3 regions of the Halomonas sp. 3F2F genome follow, and region 3 is predicted to be linked to each of the others. Evidence: predicted binding sites of a transcription regulator. Region 3 holds the regulator's gene; each other region holds the start of a gene.

Region 1 (6,893 bases), on a different contig from region 3:
GAGACATCGACAACGTGGTCGACGACATCAATGGCAAAGGCTACGGACTGACCTTCGGCCTGCATACCCGCATCGATGATCGTGTGCAGCAAATCGTCGAGCGCATCCATGTTGGCAACGTTTATGTTAATCGTAACCAAATCGGCGCCATTGTCGGCTCCCAGCCATTCGGGGGCGAAGGCCTTTCGGGCACCGGGCCCAAGGCCGGTGGCCCGCTCTATGTTACTCGCTTCCGCCGCACTGCCACCGCCGAGCACCACAAGGCTCCTGAGGGGAAAACCCTCTCACTCAGCGACCTCCAATCGGCCTTAGATGGGCTGGATGCGCGGAACTGGGCGGTACGACCCAATCGAATCGAGGCACTCCGCAAGGCACTCTCCGGCAAAGGCGGCGTGATCCGCAAGGCCCTTAACGAGACAGCGGCACTCGACATGACACCGCAGACGCTTCCAGGACCCACAGGGGAAAGCAACCGCTTGGCGATGTATCCAAAAGGCGCTGTTCTCTGCCTTGGACCAACGCTGGATATCGCCGCTGCCCAAGCAGTACAGGCGCTTGGCGCGGGCTGTACTGCAGTAGTGATTGCACCAGGCGCAGCTCAAGCCGTCCAGCCGCTGGTCGACGCAGGCGCCCCCGTGATTGGGCTCGACGGTAGCATCACAGCAGATACACTAAGCGAGGTCCAAGGGATTGCCGCCGTCGCCGCGGCTGGCAAAAGTGATTGGACGCATGAACTGCGTATAGCACTCGCTAAGCGCGACGGTGCCATCGTGCCGCTCGAGACTCAGACCATTTCACCAGATCGCTACGTGGTGGAACGTCATCTGTGCATCGATACGACCGCAGCGGGTGGCAACGCCAGCTTGCTGGCAACGGCCGAATAGGCCCGCTGGCTTTGTCGGCGCCATGCTTCTCAACTAAACTTAGACGACAATAACCTCGTGTTGCCGGGAGGCGGCCAGTACAGGCGCTTCCCTAGCAAGGAATATCGAGGACCAAGCGGTAGCGCCTTGCTACACGAATAAGAAGCGGAGTTAAACATGCGTGCTACTAGCGGTTCTGCACGGCAAGCGCGCTAACCTGTCGGAGCTAGCTCCGTCCTGACAAATTGGAGAACTTTCATGGCTATCGGTGTTTGGATTAGTCTTTTTGCCTACTTTGCGCTCATGATCGCCATCGGCATTTATGCCATGCGCAAAGCGACATCTTCATCAGAAGATTACATGCTGGGGGGACGTGGCCTCAGTCCACAAGTAGCAGCTCTATCGGCTGGCGCTTCGGACATGAGCGGCTGGTTGCTGCTTGGGTTGCCCGGCGCAATGTTTGTTTCCGGCTTGGGATCCGCCTGGATCGGCATTGGCCTTCTGGTGGGTGCGTTCTTCAACTGGACCCTGGTCGCCCCCCGACTGCGTGAACAGACGGTTCACTACGGTAATGCGATTACCATTCCAGCCTTTTTGGCAAACCGATTTCCGACACGTGCGCATTCACTGCGCACGGTGTCTGCTATCGTTATCGTCATCTTTTTCGCGGTTTACACGGCATCAGGTCTAGTCGCTGGGGGCAAACTGTTTGAAAGCGCGTTTGCCGGTATTTTTAACATCGGCGGCATGAGCGACTACGCTGTAGGCATCCTCATTACACTTGGAGTGGTACTTGTCTACACCGTTGTTGGCGGCTTCCTGGCCGTGAGTATGACTGACTTCGTGCAAGGCTGCATCATGATGCTGGCGCTAGTAATCATGCCTGCAGTGGTGCTATTTGGCGAAGGCGGCGGTGGGTTCTCCCAAGCATCGCAGACGCTAAATGAAGTCGACCCCACCCTGCTATCCTGGACGTCAGGGCTGACCTTTATTGGCTGGCTCTCTGCGGTTACCTGGGGACTGGGGTACTTCGGTCAACCCCACATCATTGTGCGCTTTATGGCCATCCGGACGCTGAAAGATGTCCCGACTGCCCGTAATATCGGCATGAGCTGGATGCTTATTTCCCTGATTGGCGCGGTCTCTCTAGGTCTGTTTGGCCGGGCTTATGCAGTCCGCAACGGCATGGATATCGAGGATCCAGAAACGATCTTCATCATTCTGGCGAACCTGCTATTCCACCCGCTGGTCACCGGCTTCCTCTATGCGGCACTGCTTGCTGCAATTATGAGCACCATTTCCAGCCAATTGTTAGTATCGTCGTCCTCATTAACCGAAGATTTCTATCGCCTGTTCCTAAGAAAGGAAGCAACCGATAAAGAGTGCGTAAAGGTCGGTCGAATCTGTGTCGTACTGGTTGGTCTGGTGGCCGCTGTGATTGCGTCAAATCCGGACTCGCAAGTTCTTGGGCTCGTAAGTAATGCCTGGGCTGGCTTTGGCGCAGCATTTGGCCCGCTGATCATTCTGTCGCTAATGTGGTCTCGCACGAACGGAGCTGGCGCCATTGCAGGCATGGTAGTGGGTGCTGCTACCGTCATGATTTGGATTGCATTAGGCTGGAACGGAGAATTTATGGGTGGCCCCGGCGTGTACGAGATCATCCCTGGCTTCATCGCTGCCTTTATTGCCATCTTGGTGGTTAGTAGCATAACTGCCGATGCGGGTGAATATCAGCATATTGATCGCTAGACGAGCGTCAATGACACACTCAGCTTAATTAAACAATTAGCTGATTATTGAGGCCTTCCCATGCCACGGGAAGGCCTCTTTCACTTCTGACAGCCTCTTTTAAAAGCCCATTATTTAGCGGCGGCGCTCCACTCTTTGCCCCAGGTCAATAACCTGCCCTCCTCTACCCGATACACTCTTTGCATGGTTCGCGATCATGTCGAACAACGGTTCATGTTAACCACTCACTGCAAAGACTCACATTAATGGTCAGGAGCAATGCTATGCGCCATAACTCTCTTTCAACACTGCTCACCACTGGACTTGCAGCAGCCACATTGATGGCAAGCGGCCAAGTTTTAGCTTACGGCGCTGGCGATTTCTTTACTCGCGTGGGTGTTGCCAAAGTGGAGCCAAAAAGCGACAACGGTTCATTAGCCGGAGGCGCGTTCGCGGTTGATGTTCAGGATAAAACCGATTTCGCATTTACCCTGGGCTACCGCTTCCACGACAAAATGGGCATCGAATTACTGGCAGCCCTACCGTTTGAGCACGATATCGCCCTGAACGGTGATAATCTTGCCTCTACCAAGCACCTTCCACCAACTCTAACGCTCCAGTACTACCCGCTAGGTGGCACTGATGCGCGCGTACAGCCTTATGTCGGCGCAGGTATTAACTACACCTTTTTCTCTGATGAAGAGCTAGCCATAGGCGAACTGGAGCTGGACGACTCCTGGGGTGCCGCTGCTCAAGTGGGTATCGATTTGCTTATCGATGAAAACTGGGCACTTAACGCAGCCGCGTGGTATATCGACATCGATACTGACGCGACCGTTAACGGTGCCGCTGCAGGCACGGTAGAGATTGATCCCTTAGTGGTTATGGCAGGCTTAAGCTATCGTTTCTAACACCGCTACAGCTGTGCTAGCGCCATAATCGCATGAAAAATGCCCAGTCCCGCTGCTTGCGGTGCTGGGCATTGTCTTTGCTGATACCCTCATCACACTAGGCTTCAGCTTCTCGTAGTAGCGCGACCTAGTTTTCGGTAACTAGCTGATCTATCTTTTCAACGGCTCGAACAACCAGTAGCTGGTCACTGGCACGAACTTTTTCCTGCATTAGATATGCAGCCACTGCCGGCGCTACATCGCACTTGGCAGGCATAGCGGCCTGGGCATCAATCAGTGCATTTAATCGAGCGATAAAAACAAATCGAATCCACTGAGGCAGCGACATCGTGTCGATACAGAAGGGTTGCTGACTATTAAATGCTGAAATATCAGGCGTTGGCATACGCCATAAGTTAGCGGCCTTCATAGTGGCTTCAAGCTCAAGAAGCGCGGTTTGAAGCTGTTGATGGACGCTCATAAGCACCTTTTCCATTTGAATCAGTAAAGCTTTATTATCCCAGCACTGTGGGTAAGTTGCCAACCGTCTGACAGAGTTTGTGTGTTATTCACAGATTCACAGAAAACCTGCAAGAGGCTGTGGATAAACTATGGAAAGATGTCGCTACTGTTACTCTCATGCGGGTTACACCATGTTGTGCAATTTTTAACCATTTTGATAATAAAGCACGGATTAATCAGCGTTTGCGGCTGACAGTGACACATCAGCAAGGTAGAGTGCAGGCTTGAAATGCGGAAGGATGTCATGCAACCAATCCAGACACTTGATGAGTTTTTTACACGTAGCGGCGCGGACGTTTCCCTCTACCATATGGGACGACGAGTAACGGACTGCCCACGAGAAACGCTGCGTGCATTCGAAAATGGCGAGATAGCCTGGCCGGAACCCTGGCAACAGCAGGCACGCCTTGGCGTAGTATTTCGTATGGGTGACATGCCTGAACCAGCCATCTGGTTTTTGGCGCTGCCGCTAGACGAACAAGGCAAGCTCTCCCCCGCCCAACGAGACGGTTTTATTAATCGCTTGCTCGAAACCCTTGGGAGAAATGCTGCGCAGCTAGAAAATAAACCGCTAGGCCAGGCAGAAACTGCTGACGTGGATCATCTAATGAAGGATAATCCGCTCGCTTTTTCGCCTGATATTACTTTTCAAGCAATGCTTAATGCTCAGGCCAGTTATGCATTAGAGCTTGCCGCTAGCCAACACTTAGAGCCTGTCGAGGCCTATCTTAGCGGCCAGCAGACCATTGACTGGCAAGCACTGGGGTTACAAGGCATCGCTGATTATGTGGTACGCCTCGACTTACCCACATCAGAAGCGCTAGCGCTGCGCCTTCCCCAGTTGCCCACTAGTGTCGCTCACTCGCTGTGCTATTGCCTGGAGCATAGGCCTCTTGCAGAGCCGCTGGTCAGTGCCTTACGGGCGCGTGGAGAGCAGGCAGCCATTGATGGTGACGTAGAAACCCTGTGCGCCTGCGTGCGCGCCGTGGGCTGTACTCCGTCAGTTAGTGTCGGCAAATGGTACTCAAGCCTCTTAACTGACCCCATTGCTTGCGGCCCAGATATTATCGCAGCCATTGCTGGCCGCGGGTGGTTATTGTTAGAAGACGCTGAACGTTTACCGTTGCTTTTACAGCGTTTAGCAGAAGACAAACGCACTAATTTTAATGCAGTCGTACGTGACCTTGCACTGATTCCCAGACTTCGCCTATTGGTTATGCTGACACTACGCGACGCGCCGCCTGACTCCGCGATTCAGCTAAGGCTAAGTGCGTTGATTAACCAAGCTAGAAGCTAGCTATTTATTTATGAGACGCTAGATCGACTCATTTCTTGATGACAAACCTTCATTTGCCAGGAGTATGCCGTGAAGGAATTACCCTATCAGGCCAAAGCAGTCATCGGCCGCCGTGAAATGGTGACGTTACCTGAATTAGGGCTTCACCTTTGCTGCAAAGCCGATACTGGCGCGCGCACCTCTGCTTTGCATGCCGAAGAGATTGACACTCATGAAGATGAGGATGGGCAGCTGTGGGTAAGTTTTATTACCCATAGCGGTGGCCCGCAAACGCCTGCCCACCGCTACCAGCTCCACTTGCACGACCGGCGGCGCGTTACCAGCTCTAATGGGCACAGCGAGTGGCGTTATGTGATTCGCACCCCGATGCAATTGGGTGAACTAAATTTTCCGGTTGAACTAACCCTGACTGACCGTAGCAATATGCGCCATCCCATGCTGCTTGGGCGCCGCGCTATGCGACGCTTGCTTATAGCCCCTGGGGCTGCATTTTTGCACGGCGAGCCTTAAACTAACTTATTAGCCATATTTTTTGGCCCCGGAGCCCTGCATGCATATTGCCCTGCTTTCGCGCAATCGCAATCTATATTCTACTCGCCGCCTTATTGAGGCCGCCGAGCAGCGTGGACACACCGCTCGCGTGGTCGACACGCTGCGCTGCTATATGAGCATCGCCTCCCACCATCCGTCGATTCATTATAAAGGCGCTGAAATCGAGCCCTTCGATGCCGTCATTCCTCGCATAGGGGCATCGGTTACCTTTTATGGCTGCGCCGTACTGCGCCAATTTGAAATGATGGGCACCTACGTTATAAATGATTCAGTAGCCATCACTCGTTCACGGGATAAGCTGCGCTCGCTACAGCTTCTCTCTAGAAAGGGGTTGGGCCTTCCCATCACGGGGTTCGCCCACTCTCCTGATGACATTCCTGACCTGATTACCATGGTCAAAGGTGCTCCGCTGGTCATCAAGCTACTGGAAGGAACGCAAGGTATCGGTGTTGTACTTGCTGAAACCAACCAGGCAGCTGAGTCGGTTATTCAAGCGTTTATGGGCATGAAAACCAACATCATGGTGCAGGAGTACATTAAAGAGGCGCGCGGTGCCGATATTCGCTGTCTGGTGATTGGCGATAAAGTGGTTGCGTCGATGAAGCGTCAGGCAGCCGAAGGTGAATTCCGTTCAAACCTGCATCGTGGGGGCACCGCCAGCGTCATCCGCATTACCCCCGAAGAGCGCTCAACGGCCATTCGAGCGGCAAAAGCCATGGGACTGCGCGTTGCAGGTGTCGACTTACTGCGCTCTAACCACGGGCCGGTGATTATGGAGGTCAACTCATCACCTGGATTACAAGGTATTGAGAATGCAACAGGCAAAGATATCGCCAGCATGATCATCGAACACATCGAAAAAAATGCCATGCCAGTGCGTAAAGCGCCACCCAAGCCTAAAGGCTAAGGCTTAATGCAAAAATAATCCGCATTAGGGGTGGCAAATTAGCGCTGCCACCCCCACAATCTGCGTCACCGAAGGAGGTAGACGCTCATGTTTCTCGACAATCGCCAAGTGGCGATGGACAGCGTGCTGGAAGC
Region 2 (6,893 bases), on a different contig from region 3:
CAATAAACGACAGCAGCGTGATCGCCACTGTGGCCCATACCATGGTGGTGTAACCAAACAAACGTTTACGCGCGAAGGTCGCGATCACTTCAGAGAACACGCCAAAGGCTGGCAGGATCAGGATGTACACTTCCGGATGGCCCCAAGCCCAGATGAGGTTGACGTACATCATCATGTTGCCGCCAAAATCATTGGTGAAGAAGTGCATGCCGAAGTAGCGGTCTAGAGTTAACAGCGCGATCGTCGCGGTAAGAATCGGGAAAGAGGCAATAATCAGGACGTTGGCACAAAGCGATGTCCAGGTAAAAATAGGCATGCGGAACATAGTCATGCCTTTAGTGCGCATTTTCAGGATCGTGACAAAGAAATTAATCCCGGTGAGCGTCGTACCTATGCCGGATATTTGTAACGCCCATATCCAATAATCGACCCCCACACCAGGGCTAAACTCTATCCCCGAAAGCGGCGCGTAAGCGAGCCAACCCGTTTTGGCGAACTCTCCTACTACTAGGGAAATATTAACCAGAATCGCGGACACCGCGAACAGCCAAAAGCTCAGGTTATTCAAGAAAGGAAAAGCAACGTCGCGTGCGCCAATTTGCAGTGGCACCACCAGATTCATCAAGCCGATGACCATAGGCATCGCAACGAAAAAGATCATAATCACGCCATGGGCGGTAAAGATCTGATCATAGTGTTCAGGAGGGAGGTAACCCGCGGCCCCACCAGCAGCCATAGCCAACTGGGTACGCATCATAATGGCATCGGCAAAGCCGCGTAGCAGCATCACCAAGGCAACCACAAAATACATAATACCGAGCTTTTTGTGGTCAACGGAGGTAAACCACTCGTTCCACAGCCAGCCCCACTTTCGGTAATAAGTTAATGCGCCGATAAGCGCAGCACCGCCAATCGCCATCATGGCGGCAACGATCATAATGATCGGTTCGTGATACGGAATCGACTCTAACGTCAGTTTTCCAAACATGCTTAACCCCCCGCTTCAACGCTTGTGGGATGGCCGCTCATCGCGTGATCCTCACTAGCATGCTGATTGGTAACGTGGCCAAACGCGGCCTGATGATGGGTAGCGCCTGCGCTTTCTAGCTCGCCAGACTCGCCGTGGCTATCGTCAACATCACTGACGGCTTCGTGGTTAACATGGTCGCCATGACCGCCGTGCCCACTGCCGCCGGTATGAAAGCTGGTCAGAATCGACGTATAGAGCGCCGGAGAAATCTCAGAGAAGTACTCGACCGGGTGGTATTCACTCGGTTTGGCTAAATCGCTATAACGGTCGGGATAGGTCAGGGTTTCATTGGAAGCCCGCACGTTTTCAACCCACGCCTCAAATTCTTCAGGGGTGGTAACGTGAGCATCGAAGGTCATTCCTGAGAAGCCAGCACCGCTGTAATTAGTGGAACGGCCTGGATAAACGCCGACGTCGTCTGCAATGAGATGAACATCGTTATCCATACCCGCCATGGCATAAATTTGGCTGCCTAAGCGCGGAATAAAGAACGCATTCATCACCGAGCCAGAACTGACTCGAAAACGCACCGGCGTATCCACAGGAAAGGCAAGCTCGTTGACACTGGCAATGCCTTGTTCGGGGTAGATGAACAGCCATTTCCAGTCCAGCGCTACCACTTGGATTTCCATTGCGGCGGTATCGCTTTCGATGGGCTTATGGGGATCTAAACTATGGGAGGTTTTCCAGGTAAGAAACGCTAAGACAGCGATGATTAAACAGGGCACTGTCCATACCGCGACTTCAATCGCATTAGAGTGCGCCCAGTCGGGTAGGTATTTAGCAACATTGCGATTGCTGCGCCGATAACGCCAACCAAACAGCAGCGTCATCACTATCACCGGAATCACTACAATTAGCATCAGCCCAAATGAGGTCAGTATTAGCGAGCGTTGCTCAACGCCAATCTGCCCTTTGGGATCCAACAATGCAGAACTGCAGCCCGTTAACAACAGGCACAACATGACGAGCACGAATGTGCCTCGCCTGCGCCAGAGGGTATGTCGTTGCATGGTGTGATCTCGTCAGAGAGTTGTCCAAAACAGCGCACTATTTGACCAGCTGAATAGCTAGCTAAATAGCCCGCTAACTAACACCCCATACTTTTCCCAGAACAGTGAGTACGTATGCGTTGCTCCGGGAAAAATATGCGCTACCGAAGGGATTGGTAGCGAGTCATAGCCAATACACGCCACGCGCGCATAAACTAAGACTAAAGTATTTTCTATTGATCTGGATCAATCAGAAAGAGGCGCTTTGCCGCACCCTGTATACTTAAAAATATGTTAAGCGACTGTCACGCTGGGTGATGCATGAGGAAGGCAATCTTGTACTTTCGGTGCATGCTCATCGTCGGTCACGACAATATCGAAATCGGATAACGCGGCAAAATAGGCTGGGCGCACTAAACCAAATTTGCTGGCATCAACAATCAACAGGCGCTGCATAGCCGTCGCTATGGCAGCCTGTTTTGGCGCCACTTCATGAAAATGGAAACAACTAACCCCACGTTCGCAGTCCACTCCTGCGGCAGAGATCAGTGCTTTATTAATGCCTAAACGCTCAATCGCAGCACGCATACCATCACTACCAAACGATTGTGATGAGGCATAAAACAGTCCCCCTAGCAGCACTAACCGCACATTAGGCAGCGCGGCCACTGAGTTAGCCACGTTAAGGGCATACGTCACCACAGTGAGCTCGCGGAAATGGCTTAACTGACTAAGCAAAGGAATCAGTGTTGAACCACAGTCAATGAATAGCGTATCGCCATCTTCGATAAAGCTGGCAACTCGCTGACAGAGGCGGTGCTTAATCTGATAATGGCTCGCCTGTTGCTCAGTCAAGTCATACACCGGCGTTACGCCAGGATAGTTTGCCATGACCAAGCGACCGCCCAACAAGCTAATCGCCGAAGGCTGCGTAGTAACGTCCCGACGGATCGTCATTTCAGAAACACCGCACAGCTCAGCAGCATCGCGCAGATGCAATGTCCCCCCGCTGGCAAGCGCTTCTTGCAACATTGCCAAACGCTGAGCGCTTCGGTCATTCATGGCAAACCTCTCCTTTAATCCCAAGTTCAGGCGTTATTTGTTATCAGCGGTTAGTGGGTATCCAAGGCCTATGCTGAGCCAGCCCTCATTATATTTCCACTGTCAGACGCTGCTCTTCGACTATTTGAGAGTCATATCACATATACAAAGCGTTGATGGGGCAATACTTGCAAATCAACGTTAAAAAAATAACACTCAATGTTATAATTTTAACATCAACGCCAGCCCACACGACTCATAACAACCCTGTTGAGGCTTCCATGACTGCTCAAAACCCTTCTCGCTCTTCTTTCGTCACGCTTGGCGCTGGCGTTTTACTGGCTAGCTCTGCGCTGGTAACGCCAGCGTTAGCCAACGACACCCCCGCGTCACCAACGACGCCCCTTTGGTCGTTTGCCAACGTTTCGGTGAACTACTTGGATTGGTCTAACGGTACTGAAGCGCGTACCGCTAGTAACGCAGCAAAAAGCGACTTCACGTTTGTCGAAATCGAAGGCGGCGTAGGTTACAGCTGGGGCGAATTCTACGGTTTCTTCGATTTCGAGAACCCAACCAACGACCAGTTTGACGAATCCAGCGGTGGTAAAGACAACTTTCGTACCGCAGGCAAAATCACTTCGCATATTTATTTAGGCGACAGCCCGCTATCGATCTACGCGCACCTGTACGACTTCCGCGATTATGGTTTCAACGCTCGCGAGCAGGATCAAATTCTCGGCCTCGGCTACCGCACGACGTTCGACAACGGCCTATGGTTTAAACCGTTTATTGGCGCAGCACGTGTGCAGAGCGACGGCTACACTGGCATGAACGGCTTTATGGCGGGTTGGGTAGCAGGTTATGACTTCTCAGCGCTCAACCAGAACTTCAGCGTCACCAACTGGCATGAACAAACCTTTGGCCGTGACGACGAGTATCTGGAACAAAACTATGTGGGCGATAAAGCGGGGAGCGTAGGCACCAACGGCGCGCTTAGCTTGTGGTGGCATCCTTCTGAGCTAATTACCACTGGCGTGCAGTATCGCTACTCAGACAATAAGCTGGGTACCCCGAACGCTTACCAAAATGCGATGATTTACTCAGTAAAATTAAACTTACTGTAATCGCTCCACTTCACACGCTCGGAAGGTACCCACATGACTCTCATCATGAGCTTGGTAGGCATGGTTACGTTGGTAACCATCGCACTTATCTTCTCTTACGACCGTAAATCAATTCGGCTGCGCACCGTGCTTGGCGCGTTTGCCATCCAGGCGGGTATTGGTGCATTTGTACTTTATGTGCCCTTTGGCCAAGCAGTCCTGCAAGCCATTTCGTCCGGCGTTAGCCAAATATTGGTCTATGCCAATGACGGCATCGGCTTTCTGTTTGGCGGCTTAGCCGATGTCGATAACGTCGGCTTTGTTTTTGCCATAAAAGTACTGCCAGTGATTATCTTTTTCTCGTCACTCATTGCAGTGCTTTATTACATAGGCATTATGCAGTGGGTCATTCGGATTTTAGGTGGCGCGCTGCAAAAAGCACTCGGCACTTCTCGCACCGAATCGCTTTCTGCCACGGCAAATATCTTTGTTGGCCAAACCGAAGCGCCGCTGGTGGTACGTCCGTTTATCGCCCGCATGACGCCTTCGCAGCTATTTGCAGTGATGTGCGGTGGCCTGGCATCGGTGGCTGGTTCGGTATTGGCGGGCTACGCCGCCTTGGGCATTCCCATGGAATACTTGGTCGCCGCTTCGTTTATGGCGGCACCTGGCGGCCTCCTGTTCGCCAAACTCATCATGCCTGAAACTCAAGACGCGACCGATAGCGACAGCGTTTCTAAAGTAGAAGAAGAGCTTAAAGAGCAGGAAGACAAACCCGCCAACGTATTGGATGCAGCCGCGGCGGGCGCTACGTCAGGCATGAAACTTGCCGCCAACGTCGGTGCCATGCTGCTCGCGTTTATTGCGCTTATTGCCCTGATTAACGGTATTCTAGGCGGCGTTGGCGGTTGGTTTGGCTTTGAATCACTCAGCCTTGAACTGATTCTTGGCTGGCTGTTTGCGCCGCTTGCCTTCTTGCTTGGCGTCCCTTGGGAAGAAGCCACCCTGGCGGGTTCGTTTATCGGTCAAAAACTGGTGGTGAATGAGTTTGTCGCCTTTATCAACTTGGCTCCCTACATTGATGGGGAACAGGTGGTGGCCGCCACGGGTCAAATGATGACTCCACACACCATGGCGATTCTTTCCTTTGCGTTATGTGGCTTTGCCAACCTGTCCTCGATTGCCATTTTGCTGGGCGGCTTAGGCAGCATTGCCCCTACACGCCGTAAAGAGATTGCCCGTTTTGGCGTGAAGGCCGTATTGGCCGGTACACTCTCTAACCTAATGTCGGCCTCAATTGCAGGCTTCTTTATTGCGTTAAGTAGCGCCACGGCTTAACGCAGCGAGCACGACACTTTGCAACGGGCGCTGCTGTTTTCACGCAGGGCCCGTTTTGTCTTTTATTAATTTGCGAGAACTCCATGACTGCGACTGCCTCCTCTCAGCACACTCAAGCCCAACTTACCCAAGCTGCCCGTCAAGCACTCACCCTCATGGATCTAACGAGCCTGAACGACAGCGACACCGATAGCACGATTGAAGCGCTCTGCCAGCAACTTAAAACACCCTTTGGCAACCCAGCAGCGGTATGCGTTTATCCGCAATTTGTAGTTACCGCGCAGCGTGCGCTAACCGCTCACAAGCTCAATGACCACGTTAAAATTGCCACGGTTACCAACTTCCCAGATGGTGGTGACGACATCATGGGCGCTGCCCGTGAAACCCGCGACGCTGTCGCTTCCGGTGCCGATGAAGTCGATGTGGTCTTCCCCTACCGCGCATTGATGGCAGGCGATGAAGCAATCGGCCTAGAGCTGGTCGAAATGTGTAAAGCCGCCTGCGCTGGTCAAGCACGCTTAAAAGTCATCATTGAATCGGGCGAACTCAAAGATCCCGCGCTTATCAAGCGTGCCAGTGAACTGGCCATTGAAGGCGGCGCTGACTTTATTAAAACATCGACAGGCAAAGTCGAAACAAACGCCACCCTGGAAGCCGCTGAGATCATGCTTAACGCGATTAAAGCCAGCGGTGAAGATGTCGGGTTTAAAGCCGCCGGTGGCGTGCGTACCACTGAAGAAGCCGCCGAGTATCTAGCACTTGCTACGAACATTATGGGCGCGCAGTGGGTAACGCCTGAGCACTTCCGGTTTGGTGCCTCCAGCCTGCTGGGTAATTTATTGAATACGCTAAGCGGCGCCCCACAAACTGCATCGCTCGCCACTACTAACGGAGGCTACTAAATGTCATCTACCGCTTCTCATCACGCTCTCCTGCCCCAGGAACTGATTCGCCTCAAGCGCGATAATCAGCCGCTACCCGCGGAAGAGATCAAAGCCTTCGTACAGGGCATTGCCGATGATCGCATCAGCGACGCCCAGATTGGCGCCTTCACCATGGCGGTGTTCTTAAACGGCATGAGCCGTGAAGAAGTCGTCGCCCTGACCACGGCGACCCGCGACTCTGGCCATGTCATGCAGTGGGACTCCCTCAACCTACCCGGCCCGATTGTCGATAAACACTCTACTGGCGGCGTTGGTGATCTAGTGTCGTTGGTACTCGGCCCCTGGGTTGCCGCTTGCGGCGCCTTTGTGCCGATGATTTCCGGCCGTGGCCTTGGCCACACCGGCGGCACGCTGGACAAGCTGGAATCGATCCCCGGTTACGACCCCTACCCAGCGCCAGAACGCTTTAGCAGTGTGGTGAAATCCACCGGTGTAGCGATTATCG
Region 3 (6,893 bases):
CAGCCCATCAAGAAGGTGGAGTTAGCGTATCCGCCAGACGCTAGCAGACCGGCCATTGAAATAAACGATGCCGCTGACATCCAGTCAGCGGCAGTCGCCATACCGTTGGTGATAGGGTGAACGCCACCACCAGCAACGTAGAAGTCTTTAGTCGACCCGGCTCGTGCCCATATCGCAATCCCGATATAGAGCGCAAACGACGCGCCGACAAACAGTAAGTTAATGGCAAACTGGCTCATACTGGCTTACTCCCCAAGGCCGAATTTTGCATCGAGTTTGTTCATTCTCCAGGCATAGAAGAAGATCAGTACGATGAAGGTGAGGATGGAGCCCTGTTGAGCGAACCAAAAGCCCAAGTCAGTCCCACCAACGGGAATGCCCGCTAACAGCGGACGAAAGAGGATGGCACATCCATAAGAAACGAACGCCCAAACGGCCAAGCATCCAAAGATTAATCGGACGTTGGCTTTCCAGTATTCAGCAGCATTGGATTTGTCATCTGCCATTGTGGTGCTCTCCAGTTGTGATTTTTAGGGTTGGAAAGTTAACTCAGGATAGCGTGTGATCCATTAGGGCAATCCTTCATAGAAAACCGCTCTTTTAGTTGTCTGCGATGATTTAGTGCGATTAGACGCATATCACCTTGTTGGTTAAGTTGCTCTGCTGGTTAATGGTTTGGCAAGGTTTTCTTCAGTGCCTTGATAAGTGTTTAACAAGTGCCACGTGAACATCCTGTATAGCCCGTTGTTAATAGTGGGCAATAATTGCAAAAAATAAATCCCAGACTTTGGTATCAATGAGCTTTCAGTACGTATTGTGATGTTTGTTTTTTAAAATAAATACTTGTTTTTGATATTTTTTTAGTTTCTCTTCCTGGGTGATAGGACGATGGTCTATGGGTCGCTTAAAAGCAATGTTTGCTACTTTTAATAGGTGGTATATTAAATGGCCAAGTTTGCTAATTCATGTCGCTACTTTGGTCGCTAAACGAACGTCTTTACGACGTTAGCGGTATAGCAAAAGGTATAATAAAGGCGTTGGTTAAAAAGCAATCAAATCTTAAGCCATTGTGTTCTTCATCGCGATTAACTGGGGTCACTCATGATTGACGTTGATCTTTCCCAATTGCCCTTCACATTAATTGATGATGAAGGGCGTGACCACGTTCGTCGTGGTATGGACATCGCCTATTTTGATCGTGATGAAATTATTATCGAGATGGGGCAAGCGGGTGAATCGGTATTTTTGATTCACAAGGGCGAAGTTGCTGAACTGGATCCTACCCTGCCAGCGTCCAGTGCACGGATTGGGCACTACACGGCTGGTGATCTGTTTGGTGCCATTAGTATTCTGAATGGTAAAAGCCGCTATCGCTTCCAAGCTGAGCAAGAATGCTTGTGCTATGTGATGCCGAAGGCGCTATTTATAAAACTATGCCGTCATCATCCCGACTTCGAAAATTTCTTCAAACAGTCGCTATCTCACAAAGCGCGGTTAATGACTGAAAAGCGTGCCGAAGGCGGCGTGACCATGGCCGGCTTTATGTTGGCTAAGGTCAGCGAATGTATGCGTGAACCTCTTATCATGGATGCATCGACAGATATTGCCAGCGCGGTGCGTCAGCTCAACGATAGCCATGCAGATAGTTTGCTAGTCAAAACCCAGGGGGAGTTTGGCATTGTCACCAAAACCGATTTGCTCAATGGTGTGGTGCTGAACAACTTTGAGCATACAGCGCCCGTTGAGGATGTGGCCCATTTCTCGTTGGTAACCGTTACCCCCCATCAATACTTATTTGAAGCGCTCGTGCTGATGACGCGGCATAAAGTAACGCGGGTGGTGGTGATGGAACAGGGCGCCCTGAAAGGGGTGGTGGAGCTAACGGATGTCCTTAGCTATTTTTCGAGCCGTAGCTATGTCGTTAGTCTGCAGGTGGAGCAGGCAAGTAGCTTAGAAGCATTGGCGGCTGCCAGCCAACGTACGCCAGAATTGGTGAATGCGCTTATGGCGCAAGGGGTCAAACTACGTTTTGCCATGGACCTACTGGCCGCGTTGAATGGCCGAATCATCAATAAAGCGTGGTCATTTGTTATTCCTGAGCAGTATCACTCCCAAAGTTGCCTAATGGTGATGGGTAGTGAAGGGCGCGGCGAACAAATTCTTAAAACAGATCAAGATAATGGCCTGATTTTAGCCGATGACAGCCAATGGCCTTCGCTTGCCGAAGACATGAATGCGCTTACCCAAACGCTGATTCAGCTCGGCTACCCACCATGCCCAGGTAATATCATGGTGTCTAATCCTGAATGGGTTGGCACTGTGTCGCAATGGAAAAACAACATTGCTAAATGGGTGAGTGCAAGAGATGGCGATAGCCTAATGAAGCTGGCGATTTTACTGGATGCCCATGGTGTGGCTGGTAATCCGCAATTGCTAGACAGCGTGCGTGCGGAGCTGTTTGAACGCTGCTCACGGGATGAGCTATTGCTGTCCTACTTTGCGCGCGCTGCACTGCGTTTCTCAACACCGCTAACGCTATTTGGCTCCTTAAAAAAGCCCCAGCATGGGATCGATATTAAAAAAGGCGGTATTTTTCCCATTGTTCATGGGGTGCGCACAATGGCCCTCGAGCGACGCATTAATGCTACTTCCACCTTAGATCGCCTGGACGCTTTAGCAGAAGATGGTCGTCTTGATCGCCGTTTTGCGGATGACCTGGGCGAGGCGCTGGCGCTGTTTACCGAACTACGTTTAAAGCAGCAGTTGCAGACAGCAGAAGCGTCGACTCAGCAGCGCAGCAACCGTGTGGTGGTGCAAGAACTCTCGTCCCTTGAGCGTGATCTGCTGCGTGAGGCGCTGCATATCGTAAAAGATTTTAAGCAGCGGCTCTCCCATCGTTATCATTTGGAGTATTCGTGAGCGGAATGCGCTTGTTAGACCGGCATATGTCACTACTCAGTGGCTCGCTGCGTACATTAATGCAGCGCGAAAGCGACCGCCGACGCTGGGCAGATTCCCCCTACGCATGGCTGTTTCAGCCCTACATGGGGGAGGAAATGGTGGCGCTTGCCTGCCAGGCTAGCCCAGGCCAAGCGCCGGTGGTCAGCGTCGCTGCTGTTGTCTTAAGCCCAGGGAGAGTGCAGACCAGCCGAGCCTGGGTGGCTACCCTGGCAGAAGAGCAGAACAACAACGCCCCCGCGCTGCGGCGACATCATCAGCTGTATGCGACGGACACGGTGCTGGCGCCTAACGCTGAGCATCTTGGGGCGCTAGCTGAATTCATCGGTAATCGGCCGCTAATTGGTTGGCAGTTAGGCCGCTCGGTGGAACACCTTAATCTTTTGTTTAAAGCAGGGTTGGGATTTGGTTTGCCCAATGCCCAGGTCGATGTTGGTAAGCTACACTATCGCCAACTGCGTCGCTTACATCCGCAGTGTGAGACGAACGGCCACTTGACGGAAGCGCTCGCTCGTTGGCAAATGCCCGCTCTTCAGTGGATGGGAGTGCTGGGGGATGCAACCGCAAGCGCGCTTTTATATCTGCGTTTGCAGCGCGAGATCGCCCAGCAGGGATAGTCGTTACTACCCTCATGGGATGAATCCACGGGTTTATCTTGGGTGGACGTGGTGAGTCTTGTTAGAATGCCCGCTGCTTCTTCTACCATCGGCAGTGCCTACACCATGCTACAACCTGACTATTTTGACCCCGCAGCGCCTGATACTGTTTCTGTTGACAGCCCTGCTGTTAATAGCGCACAGACACCATCCGAGCATCACGCCGCTAAACAGAAGCGTGAATTTAATAAGCTACAAAAGCGCTTACGGCGAGAGGTTGGCAACGCCATCATTGATTATCAAATGATTGGTGAAGGTGACAAGGTGATGGTGTGCCTGTCTGGCGGCAAAGATAGCTATACGATGCTGGAGATACTGCTTAACCTGCAGCGCAACGCGCCGGTTAATTTCTCTCTGGTCGCCGTCAATATGGATCAAAAACAGCCAGGCTTCCCGGAGCATGTGTTGCCCCAATACCTAGATAAAATGGGGGTTGAATACCACATTCTAGAGCGTGACACCTACTCGGTGGTGAAAGAGAAAACCCCGGAAGGAAAAACGACCTGCGCGCTCTGCTCACGACTAAGACGTGGCTCTCTTTATGGGTTTGCCGAGGAAATTGGGGCTACGAAAATTGCCCTAGGGCATCATCGTGAAGATATTTTAGAAACGTTATTTCTTAACATGTTCTTTGGTGGCACTTTGAAAGCAATGCCTCCCAAGCTTTTATCTGACGATGGCAAGAATATTGTCATTCGCCCCCTTGCCTACTGCAAAGAGGCTGATATTGCAGAGTTTGCTCGGCTAATGGAATTCCCGATTATTCCCTGCAACTTATGTGGCTCTCAGCCCAATCTCCAGCGTCAAGTTGTCAAAGATATGTTGGCTGAGTGGGATAAAAAACATCCAGGACGTCTAGAGAGCATGTTTAAAGCGGTGACCAATGTAGCGCCTTCCCAGCTAGCAGACCGCCGTTTATTTGACTTTGCTGGCCTTGAAGCCAAACAAGCGGCGTTGATGGAAGGGCGTATTCAGGCGCTTAGCGTGGACTAGCCGACTGTTCTTCCTCTTCAGTTAGCGTGATGAGGCGCCGCATATCTAAAATATTAACCTCGCGCCCTGAAACAGCCACCACCTCTTGCTGTTGAAAGCGGCTAAGAATACGGCTGACCGTCTCTACCGCCAAGCCTAAGTAATTGCCGATGTCGGCGCGGGACATGGAGAGTCTGAAGCTATAAGGCGAGTATCCACGTCGACGAAAACGGTCTGAAAGGGTGACTAAAAAGCTGGCTAGTCGTTGATCGGCCGTCTTACGCGATAGCAAGCGCATCATGCGCCGGTCATCCCGCAATTCTTTGCTCATGCTCCGATAAAGCTGGCCACGTAGTTCGGGCAGTTCTTCGGAAAGCAGGTCCAAGCGATCAAATGGAATTTCACATACCGTTGTGGTTTCCAGTGCAATGACGCTACCGGGGTAGTGCTCTTCATCAATTCCGTCCAATCCCACTAGTTCGCTGGGAAGGTAGAAATTTGTCAGCTGATCATTGCCGTTCCCTTCGCTGGTCACCTGTTTCAGGCTGCCTGAGCGGACGGCATACACACTGGTGAAGTGATCGCCCTGGCGAAACAGGGGCTCGCCTTTTTTGAGCGGTGCGCGGCGGCGAATGATGGCATCAAACTGGCCCATATCCTCAAGCTCTAAGGCAAGCGGCAGACACAGCGAGCTTAGGCTACAGGTCTGACAGCGCGCCTCTTGCAGTAGTGAGCGTCGTTGGCTGGCGGGGTGTGGCATATCATTCTCCCTTTCTCGTTAGCCATCATAGGCCCAGAGGCAAGACGTCTCAACAAGCTTATACAATCTTAGAGTAGCGCTGAGTCGGCTGGTCAGCTATGCGAGCATCAAAGGCCATCGCCAAATGGCGAATCAGCAGCCGCCCAGTGGGGGTGGCGCTAATAACTTGCCGATGGCGAGTGATTAAACCGTCTTGCTCAGCTGTCTTCAATTGCTCAATTGCGGTGGAAAAATAATCACTAGCATCGATGTGCCAACGCCTTCCAACTGCCGCTAGATCAATGTGCATGTCGCACATTAGCCGTTCAATCACGTCTCTTCGTATTAGGTCATCCTTATTTAACCTTAATCCTTTGACGGTTGCCAGCTTACCTTGATCTAAGGCTGCTTCATATTGGCCAAGCTGAGTCGGGTTTTGTGCGTAAACGTCGTCAACCCGTGATATAGCGGATACGCCTAAGCCAACTAAATCGCACTGTGCATGGCTAGAGTAGCCCTGAAAATTGCGTTGTAAGGTGCCGTTGCGCTGTGCAATCGCTAGGCTATCGTCAGGTCGTGCAAAGTGATCCATGCCAATATGCACATAGCCTGCATTAGTCAGCATTTCTATGGTGGTATGCAAAATAGCCAGCTTTTCATCAGCGCTGGGAAGGTCCGTTTCGTTAATGCGTCGCTGTGGCGCAAAGCGGGTGGGCATGTGCGCATAATTAAATACCGACAGCCGTGCGGGGTTGAGTTCGATGACTTGGTTTAGCGTCTCGGCAAAGCTTTTTTCGGTTTGAAATGGCAGCCCATAAATCAAATCAAGATTGAGTGAGCGAAAACCAAGACGGTGAGCTTCTTCCATTAACGTTTCGGTGAGTACCCGGGGTTGTACGCGGTTGATAGCTTTTTGTACCTGCAGGTTTAAATCCTGTACGCCAAGGCTTAGTCGATTAAAGCCGAGAGATTGTAGGTGGCGCAAAGTAAATACGTCTGCTTCGCGAGGGTCTATTTCAATAGCGTAATCGCGATCGGCTGAGCTAGATAAACCAAAACGGGCATCTAGGCGATCAATCAGGTCTCCCATCTGTGCCAAGGTTAGAAATGTGGGCGTACCACCTCCCCAGTGTAACTGTTGCACCGGGCGTGAAGTGTCTAAATGGCGGGCAGTGAGCACCATTTCCCGATCTAGCCGAGAAAGGTAAGGTTCCGCAAGGGCGGTATTCTTCGTTGCGATTTTATTGCAAGCACAGTAGAAGCAAATTTTTCGACAAAAGGGCACATGCACATATAGGGATAGCGGACGGTGGCTCTCGTTACTGCGCGCTAGCGCCTGAGTAAAGTCATCGGCGCTGAACTGCTCATGAAACGCGAGAGCTGTTGGGTAGGATGTGTAACGTGGGCCACTTTTGTCATAGCGACGCAGTAGCGTTTCATCCCAGGCATTAGCCCCAGACACTTCCGTGTTGGTAGGTGAGAAGGCAGCAGTGGCATGAACGGGCATGGCGAGCGCTCCGAAGTGAGAAGTAAACAAAAGGAGTGACTGAGCGCCGTCGCTCAGTGTT

The links. The regulator FNR, encoded in region 3, switches genes on or off when oxygen is low (the NO sensors DNR and NnrR bind a similar motif). The targets are predictions, from matches to a motif close to TTGATNTANATCAA.
Region 1: the regulator FNR is predicted to act here: its motif matches at 2,748-2,761, upstream of INT21_RS18060 (OmpW/AlkL family protein).
Region 2: the regulator FNR is predicted to act here: its motif matches at 2,259-2,272, upstream of cyoA (ubiquinol oxidase subunit II).

The regions. Positions count from the first base shown of each region.
Region 1 covers NZ_JABUZE010000181.1:22,837-29,729, forward strand. Annotated here, with positions in the region: gene putA (bifunctional proline dehydrogenase/L-glutamate gamma-semialdehyde dehydrogenase PutA) at 1-884, shown strand, start outside; gene putP (sodium/proline symporter PutP) at 1,122-2,612, shown strand; gene INT21_RS18060 (OmpW/AlkL family protein) at 2,876-3,502, shown strand; gene INT21_RS18065 (YqcC family protein) at 3,630-3,962, opposite strand; gene INT21_RS18070 (DUF3549 family protein) at 4,248-5,300, shown strand; gene INT21_RS18075 (ATP-dependent zinc protease family protein) at 5,370-5,810, shown strand; gene rimK (30S ribosomal protein S6--L-glutamate ligase) at 5,851-6,759, shown strand; gene INT21_RS18085 (hypothetical protein) at 6,847-6,893, shown strand, end outside.
Region 2 covers NZ_JABUZE010000017.1:97,387-104,279, reverse strand. Annotated here, with positions in the region: gene cyoB (cytochrome o ubiquinol oxidase subunit I) at 1-988, opposite strand, end outside; gene cyoA (ubiquinol oxidase subunit II) at 991-2,043, opposite strand; gene INT21_RS01850 (DeoR/GlpR family DNA-binding transcription regulator) at 2,317-3,084, opposite strand; gene INT21_RS01845 (outer membrane protein OmpK) at 3,345-4,187, shown strand; gene INT21_RS01840 (NupC/NupG family nucleoside CNT transporter) at 4,221-5,504, shown strand; gene deoC (deoxyribose-phosphate aldolase) at 5,588-6,406, shown strand; gene deoA (thymidine phosphorylase) at 6,407-6,893, shown strand, end outside.
Region 3 covers NZ_JABUZE010000088.1:24,771-31,663, forward strand. Annotated here, with positions in the region: gene INT21_RS10440 (sodium:solute symporter family protein) at 1-239, opposite strand, end outside; gene INT21_RS10445 (DUF4212 domain-containing protein) at 246-506, opposite strand; gene INT21_RS10450 (putative nucleotidyltransferase substrate binding domain-containing protein) at 1,102-2,919, shown strand; gene INT21_RS10455 (DNA polymerase III subunit epsilon) at 2,925-3,575, shown strand; gene ttcA (tRNA 2-thiocytidine(32) synthetase TtcA) at 3,642-4,607, shown strand; gene fnr (fumarate/nitrate reduction transcriptional regulator Fnr) at 4,594-5,346, opposite strand; gene hemN (oxygen-independent coproporphyrinogen III oxidase) at 5,405-6,832, opposite strand.